Regions from separate parts of the Flavobacterium sp. DSP2-3-1 genome, predicted to be linked through region 1. Evidence: riboswitches for the same ligand, from Rfam matches in the RefSeq annotation. Region 1 holds a riboswitch; the other holds the start of a gene.
What was found. Region 1 has a riboswitch for S-adenosylmethionine ahead of ACP7AT_RS11475 (alpha/beta fold hydrolase). Riboswitches for the same ligand answer to the same signal wherever they lie in the genome.
Positions count from the first base shown of each region.

Region 2: another riboswitch for S-adenosylmethionine. It lies ahead of ACP7AT_RS07385 (Na+/H+ antiporter NhaC family protein); the one in region 1 lies ahead of ACP7AT_RS11475 (alpha/beta fold hydrolase).

Region 1 is NZ_JAFCVD010000009.1:56,989-64,113, forward strand. Features, by position in the region: gene ACP7AT_RS11460 (trans-sulfuration enzyme family protein) at 1-666, opposite strand, end outside; gene ACP7AT_RS11465 (OsmC family protein) at 733-1,158, opposite strand; gene thrA (bifunctional aspartate kinase/homoserine dehydrogenase I) at 1,353-3,767, opposite strand; gene ACP7AT_RS11475 (alpha/beta fold hydrolase) at 3,786-4,748, opposite strand; SAM riboswitch class I at 4,827-4,934, opposite strand; gene ACP7AT_RS11480 (hypothetical protein) at 5,167-5,376, opposite strand; gene metK (methionine adenosyltransferase) at 6,127-7,125, shown strand, end outside.
Region 2 is NZ_JAFCVD010000005.1:93,889-101,013, forward strand. Features, by position in the region: gene ACP7AT_RS07375 (choice-of-anchor L domain-containing protein) at 1-797, opposite strand, end outside; gene ACP7AT_RS07380 (DUF7619 domain-containing protein) at 1,060-3,465, shown strand; SAM-I-IV-variant riboswitch at 3,646-3,742, shown strand; gene ACP7AT_RS07385 (Na+/H+ antiporter NhaC family protein) at 3,797-5,119, shown strand; gene fabG (3-oxoacyl-[acyl-carrier-protein] reductase) at 5,302-6,048, shown strand; gene ACP7AT_RS07395 (hypothetical protein) at 6,124-7,125, shown strand, end outside.

The DNA.
Region 1 (7,125 bases):
AACTGTTATTCCTCCCAAGACTCTACCTTGACCGTCCATTAACTTTGTAGCGGAATGCACCACTAAGTGCGCGCCCCATTTTATAGGTTGTTGCAAATAAGGTGTTGCAAAACAGTTGTCAATTATCAAAATCAAATTGTGTTTTTTGGCAATCGTCCCTAAAAGTTCCAAATCGATAATATCAACAGCAGGATTGGTTGGTGATTCAGCAAAAAGAATCCTTGTATTTGGTGTGATAAAACTTTCAATTGTTTCCGGTTTATTAATATCAAAATAGGAGGTTTCAATATTCCATTTTGGAAAATAATTGATAAATAAAGAATGTGTCGCTCCAAAAACACTACTGGAAGAAACTATATGATCTCCAGATTTCAATAAAGCTGCCAAGGTTGAATACACTGCTGCCATTCCTGATGCGAAGGCAAAACCAGCTGGCGCCCCTTCCATTTTACACACTTTATCAACAAATTCATTTGTGTTTGGATTGCTGTAACGGCTATAAATATTCCTGTCTTTCTCTTCGGCAAAAGAAGCACGCATATCTTCGGCATCCTCAAAAACAAAACTTGAAGTTAAGTACAAAGGAACCGAGTGCTCTAAATATTGCGTTCTTTCTAATTGGGTACGGATGGCTAATGTTTCAAAACCAAATTCTTGTTCGTTCATTCTTTTTTAGTTTAAAGTTTAAGGTTTAAAGTTGTTGGAACATTAAATCCAATCACTTTGCTTAAACTACAATGGTTTATTATTCAAAACTACTTTATAATGTATGGTCGCTGTTGGCTCTAATGTTTTAGAGACCGAACAGTATTTTTCAAAAGAAAGTTGTGCGGCTCTAGCTGCTTTTTCTTCATTGATAGGTCCTTCCAAAAAGAATACTACTGTAATATCCTTAAATGGTTTCGCTTCTCCTACTTGTACACGCTCTCCTTCGACTTCAGCTTTGAAAGAAGTGATTTCCTGACGCTGCTTTTTCAAAATCGAAATCATATCAATGGCACTGCAACCAGCAACACCCATCAATACTAATTCCATTGGACTTGCGCCCATATCGTCACCCCCAAATTCTGGTCGACTATCTACGTTTACTATATGCCCACGGTCGTTTTTTAATTCAAAGTGGAAATTGTCGTTTACTCTGTTTAATGTTATTTTCATATTATTCCCCTCCCCAACCCTCCCCGAAGGGAAGGGAGCCAAGACTGGAGGCAGTCCCTTTTTAATTAATTGTATTTGTTTGGACGCGGATAAAACGGATTTTCAAACGCGAATTTTACTTTTAAATATCTTAAATCAAAATCGTTACCCGAGAGCTTGCTCGAACTGGCGAAACAATCTGCAATCTTAAATCTTTACCCTTTATCCGATAATCTCAAAATATCGCCAAAAACACCTCTGGCCGTTACTGCTGATCCGGCTCCTGCGCCTTGAATTACAATTGGTCTGTCGCCATACGATTCTGTGTAAATTTCGAAGAAAGAATCAGAACCTTTCAATCCGCCTAAAGCAGTATCTGATGGTACCGAAACTAGCTTTACTTCCAGATTTCCTTTGTCATTTTGCAAATCGCCTGACAATTCGCCTATGTATCGCAACACGTGATTGGGCTTTTGGTCGGCTTTTATTTTAGCATAAATTGGATCAAACTCCGTCAGTTTATTTAAAAAATCAGAAACATCTCCTTCGCGTAAATGTTCGGGAATTAAATTTTGAATATCAATTTCTTCAAATTCATTTTGCAAGTCTAATTCCCTTGCCAAAATCAATAATTTTCGACCTACATCATTCCCGCATAAATCTTCCCTTGGATCTGGCTCGGTATATCCGTTATCAATAGCTTCTTTCAATATTTCACTGAATGGAGCTTCTTTTGCAGAAAAATTATTGAACAAATAACTTAATGTTCCAGAGAAAACACCTTTAATCTTCGTGATATTTTCCCCCGAAAGGTGCAACAATTTAATCGTATCAATCAACGGTAATCCCGCTCCAACATTCGTTTCATAAAGATAACTTTTTTGATTATCCGCTAATACTTTTCGCAATTTTTTATAAAAACTATAACTTAATGTATTAGCTACCTTATTAGAAGAAATCAAATCAAAACTGCTTACTGCAAGTGGAATGTAATTTTCAACAAATGTGGCACTTGCCGTGTTATCAATCGCAATCAAATTCTCCAAATGATGCTCATTTGCGTAAGCAATTACATCATCGATAGTGTAAGAGAAACCATTATTTTGGATTTCATTTTTCCAATTTGGAGTAACACCATTTTTATTCAGTAACACATTTTTTGAATTGGCAATCGCAAAAACATTCAGTTTGATGTCTTTTCTTTTCTCAATAGTTGCAGCCGATTCCAATATTTGGTTAATCAGGGTTCCGCCAACTAATCCATGTCCGAAAATAGCGATATTGATTTTCTTAGCTACTCCAAAAATCTCTCCGTGAATCACGTTTAAAGCTTTGTTCAGTTGGGATTTTTTGACAACCAAACTCACGTTTTTACCAGTTACCGTATTATTGAAAAGTATTGGGACAATTTTATTTTTTATCAACGCTGTATAAGGCTTGTGAAATGTACTCAAATCCTGCCCAATGATAGAAATTACCGAAACATCATCCGTCACCGTGATTTTATTTACATCTTTTGAATAGAAATCATTCTCGAATTCTTTCTCTAATTCAATCATGGCCTTTGTGGCCTTATCCGCGGCTACAACTAAACCAATTCCTCTTTCTGAAGAACCTTGTGAAATGATGCTTACGCTAATATCATTGTCGCCCATTACTCTGAAAATACGGGCATCTACACCAGTTTTCCCTAGCAATCCTCTTCCTTCTAAGTTTACTAGTGACACATTCTCCAAGACTGAAAGCGTTTTAATTCCTTCCTTGTTAGAATTGGAAGTAATTAACGTTCCTTTATTTTCGTGATTAAATGTATTCAAAATACGAAGTGGAATGTTTTTCTCCAATAAAGGAATGATGGTTTTGGCATGAAGAATGGTCGCACCAAAATTGGCTATTTCATTAGCTTCATTAAACGATAAATGATCAATTTTCTTTGCATCAACTACTAAATCAGGATTAGCGGTATAAATTCCGTCTACGTGCGTATAATTTTGTAATTCTTCTGCATTCAAATAATTCGCAATCAACGAAGCGGTATAATTACTGCCGTTTCTTCCTAAAGTGGTTGTATCATTATTATTGTTAGAACCAATAAAACCTGTAATAATATTTACCGTTGTTCCGTTATTTTGCTTGAAATAATTGATGACATTTTTCTTAGAAATTTGTTCCAAAGGTTGCGCATTACCAAATTGAGAATCGGTTTTTATCAATTCTCTAGTATCAACAAAACGAGCATTTATTCCATTTTCAAACAGAATAGCGGTCAGTAATTTTGCAGAAAGCAACTCTCCTTTTGACAGAATCTGATCTTTAATTTTTTTGCTGTAATCGCCGATTAAACTTATGCCTTCGAATAATTTTTCCAAAACAGTGAATTCCTCAGACAAATCAACGCTTTCATATTCGTCTTGTTGGTATTTTTTGAAATCCTCAAAAAGCGGTTTATAATCCCCATTTTTAGATGCAATACTTAAAATTTCTTCTAATTCATCCGTAGCATTTCCTCTTGCCGAAACCACAATGGCAATTTCTTCACCCTGATTTACTTTATCGGTTATTATTGCGATCACCTTATTTATCCCGTCGCCATTCGATAATGATTTACCTCCAAATTTTAATATTTTCATTGTGTTCTGTTTTTTGGCTTAGAATATATCCTGAAGCAAATTGTGCAATTGTTTGTATTCTATCAAAAAAGCATCGTGTCCGTGAATGGAAACAATTTCCTGATAGGTTACATTATTTTTATATTTTTTTAATTCCTCGTAAGTTGCTATATTTTCATTTGCAGTAAAAAACAAGTCTGAATTGATTCCTATAATATGAATATCAGCTTCAATTTTTGAAGTTATTTCTTCGAATGAAGCGCGGTTTCTGGTAATATCGATCGTTTTCAACAGTTGATTCATCATTTTATATGACGAGATCTGAAAACGTTTCTGCAATTTTTCGCCGTGATGCAACAACCAGCTTTCTACATTAAAAATGGCTAATTCTTCATTGGTTGTTCTCTGAAATTTTGCCGCAAAAGATTCCGGAGTTCGATAACACAGCATGGCATGAATTCGAGCGTCTTCAATAGGTTTTGAAGAGTTTTTCAGGATTTGTTCCTGCAAAAAGCAATTGGCAATTAGCCAATCCGTCGATTTCCAATCGGTTGCAATAGGAATTAAGTGTTGTGTAATTTTTGGATTTAAAGCAACCATTTCCCACGCGATTCCTCCGCCAACAGAACCGCCAATAATAGCATAGGTTTTTTTAATTTCAAGAAAATTAATCCCTTCAATAAAAATTCTGGCAATATCTCTGGTAGTAAAGTCCGAATAATTTTCGATAATCAAATCATCAAAACCATTTCCGGGAACATTAAAAGCGAGTATCGTATATTTTGTGGTATCTATAGTTTTATTTGCACCAATTAAATCATTCCACCACCCCGTTGATCCAACAACTTGCGAATTTCCGGTCAATGCATGATTTACCAAAACGATCGGCGCGGAATGCAATTCTGGTCCAAAAACTTGAAAACTTAAGTTTAAGGCAGCATAAAAAGCGCCACTTTCAGTGGTGAAATTTTGTAATGTAATGGATGTTGGTTTGTTTTCCAATTGCAAATCTTTTATGATTTTTGACTTGTGTCTGGAAATATTAGAAAGAAAGCTAGGAGTTATCTAGACAAATTCTTAGTGTTATCTTTCCACGTTTGGCGTGGTAGAATGCAGCACCTTCTTCGATAAATCGAAGGGTTGCTAAGGCTTCATCGGGTCTAATCCCTCTGCCTTTCTTTATAACATTTCAATACGTTTGTGAACTTAAAGATGCAAAGTAACCACTATTTTTTGAAATAACCAAATTTTTGTACGCAATCGATTTTTTGTTTCGTTTAAATAAAAATCTGAAAGCAACAAACATACAAATGTTATTTTGACGAAGTATCATAAAGCTAATTAGATTTTTTACTTCGCCAAAACAACAATTTTAAATACCTTTTTGAAGATCTCAAAACCGAAAATAAATTCGGATTTCTTAAATAAAAAGCGCTTCATTCTCTTGGGAATACATTAGAAAAAGTAATGAATTTGGCACTGTTTTTTGTGCCAAAGCATCGTTTTTTGAAATTTCGAATCTAGGGTGAATCAGTTCATTTTTAGAACTGTTCTCTTTTTCCTTTTTGCTCTTAAAGTCAATACTTTTTAGTACTTGAAATGTCTTGGTAAAATACTTAGTTGCGCTCATAATTTTTAGGTGTTAAATTTTTAAACTCATTTTTGATTTCATTGTAATTATTATTTTAAAATTTAAAAAGCTTCAGAAAAACAAAAAACCCTTTTGGATACATATCCAAAAGGGTTTTAAGTTATCATACTAACTTATACTTTTGGAATCAACTGACGCAAATACGCATAATGGCATTTGCAGTTATCACATTGTTGACTGTTGAATTATTTGTATGCTGGAATTTTTGGTTGTTCATGTATGTTACTATTTCTGTAAAATTATTAGGTTGTATTCAAAAAAAAAGCTTCCCGTTATTTGGGAAGCTTTTGCTATATAATTTAATTTAAAATTATGCAATAAGCGACCCTGAGGAATTGTCCTGCGCGACTTTAAACATAGTGTAAATATTAAATTTCATTTTTACTTTTTTAGATAATCAAATTTGCAAATTATTTTTTATATATCCAAATAAGTTTCAAAAAAAATATTAGCCGTAATGCTCCAGAAGTTATTTTTTACTTTAATTAAACCAAAAAAAGATTTATCAGCAAAAAAAAGTTAAGATTAATTTGCAATTCAAAATGGTTTCATACATTTGCACCCGAATACAAGAGGAAAAATTTGAACTGATTGCAACCTCTTCATAATGAAACAAATTCATTATGAATACTGATAATTTTTCAGTAGAAAAAATGCTAAAGCAGGAACTCTCCTTTAGTCCTTTTCAGCAATTATTTTTTCTCGCTTAATTTAAAAATAATATTTATTATGGCCTATTTATTTACGTCAGAATCTGTAAGCGAAGGACATCCAGACAAAATTGCAGATCAAATTTCAGACGCATTAATTGATAATTTCTTGGCATTTGATGCTGACTCAAAAGTAGCGTGCGAAACTTTAGTAACAACTGGTCAAGTAATTTTGGCTGGTGAGGTAAAATCAAATACCTATTTAGACGTACAACAAATCGCTCGTGACGTAATCCGAAAAATTGGTTACACCAAAAGCGAATATATGTTTGAAGCCAATTCTTGTGGAATCCTTTCTGCTATTCACGAACAATCTGCTGACATAAATCAAGGTGTTGACAGAGCAAATCCTGAAGAGCAAGGCGCTGGTGATCAAGGAATGATGTTTGGTTACGCTACTAATGAAACCGAAAATTACATGCCTTTGGCACTTGATTTATCTCATAAATTATTGCAGGAATTAGCTATCTTAAGACGCGAAAACAACGAAATTACGTATTTACGTCCTGACGCTAAATCTCAAGTAACGTTAGAATACAGCGATGACAACAAGCCAACTCGTATTGAAGCTATTGTAATCTCGACACAACATGATGATTTTGATGAAGAAGCAACAATGCTTGCAAAAATCAAAAAAGATATTATCGAAATATTGATTCCAAGGATCATTGCAAAAAATCCTGCGCATGCGCATTTATTTAACGATGCAATTCAATACCATATCAACCCAACCGGGAAATTCGTAATTGGAGGGCCACACGGAGATACTGGACTTACAGGAAGGAAAATCATTGTGGATACTTACGGTGGAAAAGGGGCTCACGGTGGTGGTGCATTTTCTGGAAAAGATCCGAGTAAAGTAGATAGAAGTGCAGCTTATGCTACACGTCATATCGCTAAAAACTTAGTTGCAGCAGGTGTTGCTGACGAGATTTTAGTACAAGTTTCGTATGCCATTGGAGTTGCAAAACCAATGGGTATTTTTATCGATACGTATGGTACTTCAAAAGTGAATTTG
Region 2 (7,125 bases), on a different contig from region 1:
GCCCCTTTTATAAATACGGCAGAATCGTAATTATTATCTCCAACATTAGCGATGGCTAATTTGATATGATATGTTTGGCCGCATTGTAAATCTGAATTTGCTGATAAAACTTTTGTAAATCCATCGTATTGAATAGTAGTTCCTCCGTCATTGTTTACATAATACGAGCAGTATTCACAAGGACCTAAATTTGCATTTCCATTATTCAAATTATTAATAGACACGGGTAATGTAGTGCTGGGTATCAAAGCTATATTTTTTGCGCCTCCAGAAAAAGTTCCAGTGATTCCCGGACCACTCAAAAAGAAACCAAAATTATCATTATAAGAATCATTAACAAATTCGGGATATTCCTCAGAAGCAAAGACAAAATTAAAGCTTAATTTATTTCCGGTGGGAACGAAATCGAATTCCAGAATTGCAACGTTTTTAATCAATTGATTATTAGATAAAGTGTACAAATCAGTATCACCTTCTAATGGATCTGAAGTCGGTAAAGTCGCTAGACTTCTATCATTTGGACCCACAGCAATTGCAGCATTTCCAGTACTTAAAATGATTCCTTTGTCAATTCCAATCGCAGTAGAAGCTCCATTAGTAAACAAGCCTAATTGATCGGTAATAGTATTGCCCTTCACTATTGAACCATTAAATTTAATATTCGAAACATTAATTCCTTGTCCTACCACCACGCTCTTTACTAATTGTTGTGGAGTTTGTGAGGTAGTATTGATTACTAATTGCGCATGGACGATACAATTAACAAGTACTAAAAATAAAAGAAGAATTCTTTTCATTCCTTAAATATTGGGCTATTGATATTATTACTGCTAAAATGGAATGCCCCGAAACCTCATTTTACGAAGACAAATATAGGTAACAGAATAATGCTATTTTTCTGATTTTTATAAATTATAATAAAAACCGTCAAATAAAAGGCAATGGAAAGTGTTTGTGAAAAAAAATGCACTTACACTTGCCAATATACTAACGCAGTTCATTTTTATTTAGCTTTTTTTAATGACAATTTTCTTATATTTACGATCACGATACATTCCTATGAAAAACAGCTACTTTATAATTATTTCTCTTTGCATTTGTGCAATTGCCAATGCTCAAACAATTAATTTTCCTGATGCAAATTTTAAGGCAAGATTGCTGGAATCTAATTCGGCTAACAACATTGCCAGGAATTCGCTAAACAACTATTTCAAAATAGATGAAAATAATGATGGAGAAATCCAAAAATCTGAAGCTTTAAAGGTTTTCTCGCTGGATGTCTCTAACTATAGAACTATTACTACTCTTTCTGGAATTGAAAATTTTACAAATTTAAAATTTTTAGACTGTTCCTCTAATGTAATTGAAGATTTAGATGCTAGGCCGCTTACTAATCTGCAAACTTTAATATGTTCTTCGAATAGATTTATATCCTTGAATATTGCAGGATTGAGTAATCTAAACAGATTGGTTGCAGAATCTATATTATTAACGAATATCGATTTATCAGGGCTTCAAAACCTAAAAGAAATTGAATTTAATAATGGCACGTTGACGAGTTTAGATTTAAAAGGGTTAATTAGTTTAGAATCTATTAGTTGTAGATATAATCAATTGAAGTCAATAAGTAATATTTCAGATTGTATAAATTTGAAAAAAATGTACACTGAAAATAATTTAATTGAAAATCTAAATGTGCAAGGTTGCGTAAATTTAGAAAGTTTGATTTGCCGGTATAATAAAATTACAAGTTTGAATATTTCCGGATTACCAAAATTAAGGTATTTGGAGGCTGGAGGTGAATCTTTAACCGCTATTGAATTGAACGGGATAAGTAATATTGAACAATTACATGTAGACTATAGTAATTTAACCACTTTAGACCTCTCTCAATACATAAAATTGAAGTATGTAAGTAGTCTTTTCAATGCTAAACTTACTACAATTTTTGCCAAAAATGGAATGTCTGAAAGTATCGATTTTTACAGATGTCCAGTTTTGAAATATATTTGTGCTGATGAAAGTCAATTTGAAAACATAAAAAATACAATTGATTTATATCAAGATAAGAATGTCAATTATAACTCCTATTGCTCTTTTACACCTGGTGGTATATTTTACACCATTAAAGGTAAAACCACTTTAGATAGCAACAACAATGGTCAGGATAATTCTAATGTAAATTATCCGAATTTAAATTTTTCAATCACAGATGGAACTACCAAGGGAAGTATAATTTCAAATAGTTCTAAAGAATATGCTATTTATGTGGGGGAGGGAACGCAAACTATTACTCCTATATTAGAAAATATAAACTATTTTAAAGTTTCTCCCGCAACGGTCAACATCAGTTTCCCAGCATTAACAAGTCCATTTACTCAAGATTTTTTGATTGCTCCTAATGGAAATCATAATGACTTAGAAGTAAAATTATTACCACTCCTACCTGCTAGGCCAGGATTTGATGCTACTTATACTATTGTATATAAAAACAAGGGTACTACAACACTTTCGGGCACTGTTGTTTTAAACTTTAATGATGCTGTTTTGGATTACGTCTCCGCCGTTCCAGTTATCAATAGACAAGTTATGGATCAACTTACTTGGGACTACAGCAATTTAAAACCCTTTGAAATCAGGGAAATTACCATAACGCTTAATGTTAACTCTCCCATGGAAACGCCTGCAGTAAATATTGGAGACCGTTTGAGTTTTAATGCGCTAATTAATCCAGTTACTACTGATGAGAAAATAGTTGATAATTCTTCGGCTTTACGCCAAAGTGTGGTTGGCTCTTTTGATCCAAATGATAAAACATGTTTAGAGGGAGATATTGTCACTCCAGATTTGATAGGAGAATATGTAAATTATGTAATTCGTTTTGAAAACACAGGTACCTATCCAGCCGAAAATATTGTAGTAAAAGATATAATTGATTTGTCAAAATTTGACATTTCAACTCTGATTCCCATCAAAGCGAGTCACTCCTACAGTTCTAAAATTTCTGAAGGTAACAAAGTTGAATTTATCTTCGAAAAAATTAACCTTCCTTTTGACAATGCCAACAATGATGGATATATCGCTTTTAAAATAAAAACGTTACCAACATTAATGCTTGGTGATTCTTTTGCAAATGAAGCTTCTATTTATTTTGATTATAACTTTCCAATAGTGACCAATAAAGCTACATCAACATTCAAATCATTAGCCGTAGAAGATTTTGATTTTTCTAGTTTTTTTAAAATTTACCCTAATCCAGTAGATACCGAATTACATATTACTGCAAAAAATGAAATTGAGGTTCAATCTATAGCAATCTATGATATTTTGGGACAAATAATACTCGCATTGCCTGATGCTCAAAAGAGTTCCACCATTGATGTTGCGAAATTGACAACCGGTACTTATTTTTTGAAAATCAAAACCGATAAAGGATTCTCCAATTCAAAATTCCTTAAAAAGTAAAAAGCGACAAAATAATAAAGAGCATCTAACCGTATTGTATTCCAATAGAAGACGAGCGAAACGGCTTATTTTCAAAAGAATACATTCAATTGCTAGACCTCCTTAAGTATTACCATTTACTGATTTACTAATTTTTTGGATAAAATTTTTATTTTTTCATAAATAATCAATTACTTTTGCACCCGTTATCACGAATCCTGCAATAGGATAGCAACCTGCAACAACAAGCAAGGTGCTAAAACGATAAGCCAAATCCTTTGGAAAAAATGTTGTTTACATTCCCATTTTTAGCTTTGTTTTTCGTCATAATTTTTAATTGTAAATTATTTTTATGACTTTATTTTCAAAAGACAAAGGAAATGCCTTTGCATTAATTCCTTTATTTATTTTTATTTTTACTTTTTTAGGAGCAGGAATTATTCTAAAAGATTTTTATGCTTTTCCATCGCCAGTGGCTGTTCTGGTGGGTATTATTGCTGCTTTTTTGTTATTCAAATCTTCAACTGACGTTAAAGTTGCTACACTAATTGCAGGATGTGGAGAAAGCAAAATCATGACTATGTGTTTAATTTATTTATTGGCCGGCGCTTTCGCGGTGGTAAGTAAAGCGATGGGCGGGGTTGATGCCGTAGTTAATTTTGGAATAAATACTATCGACGTAGCTTATTTTCCTTTAGGAATTTTCTTGATTGCTTCTTTTTTATCAACTGCTACAGGAACTTCAGTAGGTGCGATTGTAGCTATTGGTCCTATAGCGGTTGCATTAGCTGATAAAAGTGGTGCCTCATTACCTTTGATTTCAGGTGCTTTATTGGGCGGCTCGATGTTAGGTGACAATCTTTCCATGATTTCTGATACTACGATCGCAGCAACGCAGTCATTAGGATGTGATCTAAAAGACAAGTTCAAAATTAACTTGTTTATTGCTTTTCCAGCTGCAGTTTTTACTATTCTGGTTTTCTTTTATCTTGGTTTGAAGTCGGATATTGTGACCGTTGCCATTGCAAAAAATGATTTTTCATGGATAGCAATTGTACCTTACATTTTAGTAATCATATTAGCGGTTGTGGGTGTTAATGTATTTTCAACATTGCTTATTGGTACTTTATTAGCAGGTATAATTGGATATTTTAGTGGTTCATTTACGCTAATGGAGTTTACGCAAAAGATATATGAAGGCTTTACTAGTATGACTGATATTTTCTTATTGTCTATGCTTACCGGAGGTTTAGCTGCCATGGTAGATAAAGCGGGCGGAATAACGTATTTATTAGTTCAGATTAAAAAAAGAATTAAAAGTAAAAAATCAGCTCAAGCGGGAATTGGCGCTATAGTTGGTTTTGCTAATTTAGCGATAGCGAATAATACGGTTTCTATTGTAATTACAGGGCCGATTGCTAAAGAAATTAATGATGAATACAATTTAAATCCTAAAAAAACGGCTGCAATTCTGGATATTTTTTCGTGTATAATTCAAGGGATTTTACCTTATGGTGCTCAAGTATTGCTTATATTGAGCTACGCTAACGGGAAATTAGATTTCTTTGATTTAATTAGTAATGCTTGGTATCATTTATTTTTATTAGTTTTCACATTAGTGGCTATTTACAGTTCGTTTTGGGATAAATGGACAAAACGATTCTTTAAAATTTAAGAATTGAATTTTGACTGTTATTGCTTTTGAATTTTTTTTAAAAAGGGAATTATTATATATTTGACGAGTGTTAGATAGCCCTGATAGCAGTGAAAATCCTTTTATGTGAGCGGGAGCGATCATAAAAGATTGAAACGGATAGCAGGAATAGCTCCAAATAAAATTTAAACTAATTTTTAAATATGAAATTACTAGAAGGAAAAGTTGCCATAATTACAGGTGCGAGTCGCGGAATTGGGAAAGGAATTGCTGAAGTTTTTGCAAAACATGGTGCAAATGTTGCCTTTACTTACAGCTCTTCTGTAGAATCGGCTTTGGTATTGGAAAACGAATTGAACGCTCTTGGAATTAAAGCTAAAGGATATCAATCAAATGCTGCCGATTTTAATGAGGCCCAAATTTTTGTTGATGCTGTTTTAGCTGAATTTGGAACGGTTGATATTCTAATAAACAATGCTGGAATTACTAAAGACAATCTATTGATGCGTATGTCTGAAAGCGATTTTGATCAAGTAATTGATGTCAACTTGAAATCGGTTTTTAATATGACAAAAGCCATTCAACGTACTTTCCTGAAACAACGATCTGGCTCGATAATAAATATGAGTTCAGTTGTAGGTGTAAAAGGAAATGCAGGACAGACTAATTATGCTGCTTCTAAAGCGGGAGTTATCGGTTTTTCTAAATCTGTAGCACTAGAATTAGGATCACGTAACATTCGTTGCAATGTAATTGCTCCAGGTTTTATAGAAACAGAAATGACAGCTAAATTAAACGAAGATATTGTAAAAGGATGGAGAGACGGAATTCCGTTGAAACGTGGCGGAACGACTAAAGATGTTGCCAACGCCTGTCTTTTCTTTGCCTCAGATATGAGTGCTTACGTGACTGGACAAGTTATGAATGTTTGCGGAGGAATGCTTACTTAAAAAAGTTATCAGTTTTCAGTAATCAGTAAGATGAGAACTGAACACTGAACACTGAACACTGAACATTGCTAAAATATGACAACAACTACCTTGCTACTATTACTTCTTTCTATACTATTAGCTGGCAGTTTGTCGTTTTTTCAATACATCTACAAAGCTAAAAACAAATCGAAAATCGGTTGGTTTTTGGCTTTTTTGCGTTTTTCATCCATTTTTGTAATTTTATTGTTGTTGATCAATCCAATAATAACCAGAAATACATTGGAAACTGTAAAAACACCTTTACCGATTGTTGTTGACAATTCAAGTTCTATTTCTTTTTTGAATGCCAATGAAAAAGCATTGGTATTGTATAAAAAAATACAATCAAACTCGGATTTACAACAGAAATTTGACGTGCAATCGTATCAATTTTCAGATGATTTTGAACCAACAGAAATATTTGATTTTAAAGGAATCCAAACGAATATTGATGTTGTAGCTAAAAATCTAAAAAGTATTTATAAAAACGCAATCTATCCAACTGTTTTAATTACGGATGGAAATCAAACTTCGGGGAATGATTATATCTATAGTTTTGATGTTGCGAATAAAGTATTTCCAGTGATTGTAGGTGATACAACGACTTTTTTAGATTTTAAAATCAATCAGCTGAACGTTAATAAATACGCTTTTCAAAAAAATAAATTTCCTGTAGAAGCTTTTTTGCACTATTCAGGAACTAATAGTATAACTGCTGAATTTGTAATATCTCAAGGCAAGTCGGTATTTAGTAAACAATCGATTACCTTTTCTCCCTCCAAAAAAACGGCAAAAGTAAGTGTTCTTTTACCGGCTGATAAAATAGGATTACAGGTTTTTAAAGCTACTATCACATCAAAAGAAAAGGAAAAAAACACGTATAATAACACCAAGAATTTTGCGGTTGAAGTTATTGACCAAAAAACAAATATTGTCATAATTTCAGCCATAAATCATCCTGATTTAGGTGCGCTAAAAAGAGCGATTGAATCCAATGTACAGCGTAAAGTAACAATCGTTAAACCAGATGAAGTCAAAACATTGCAGGATTTTAAT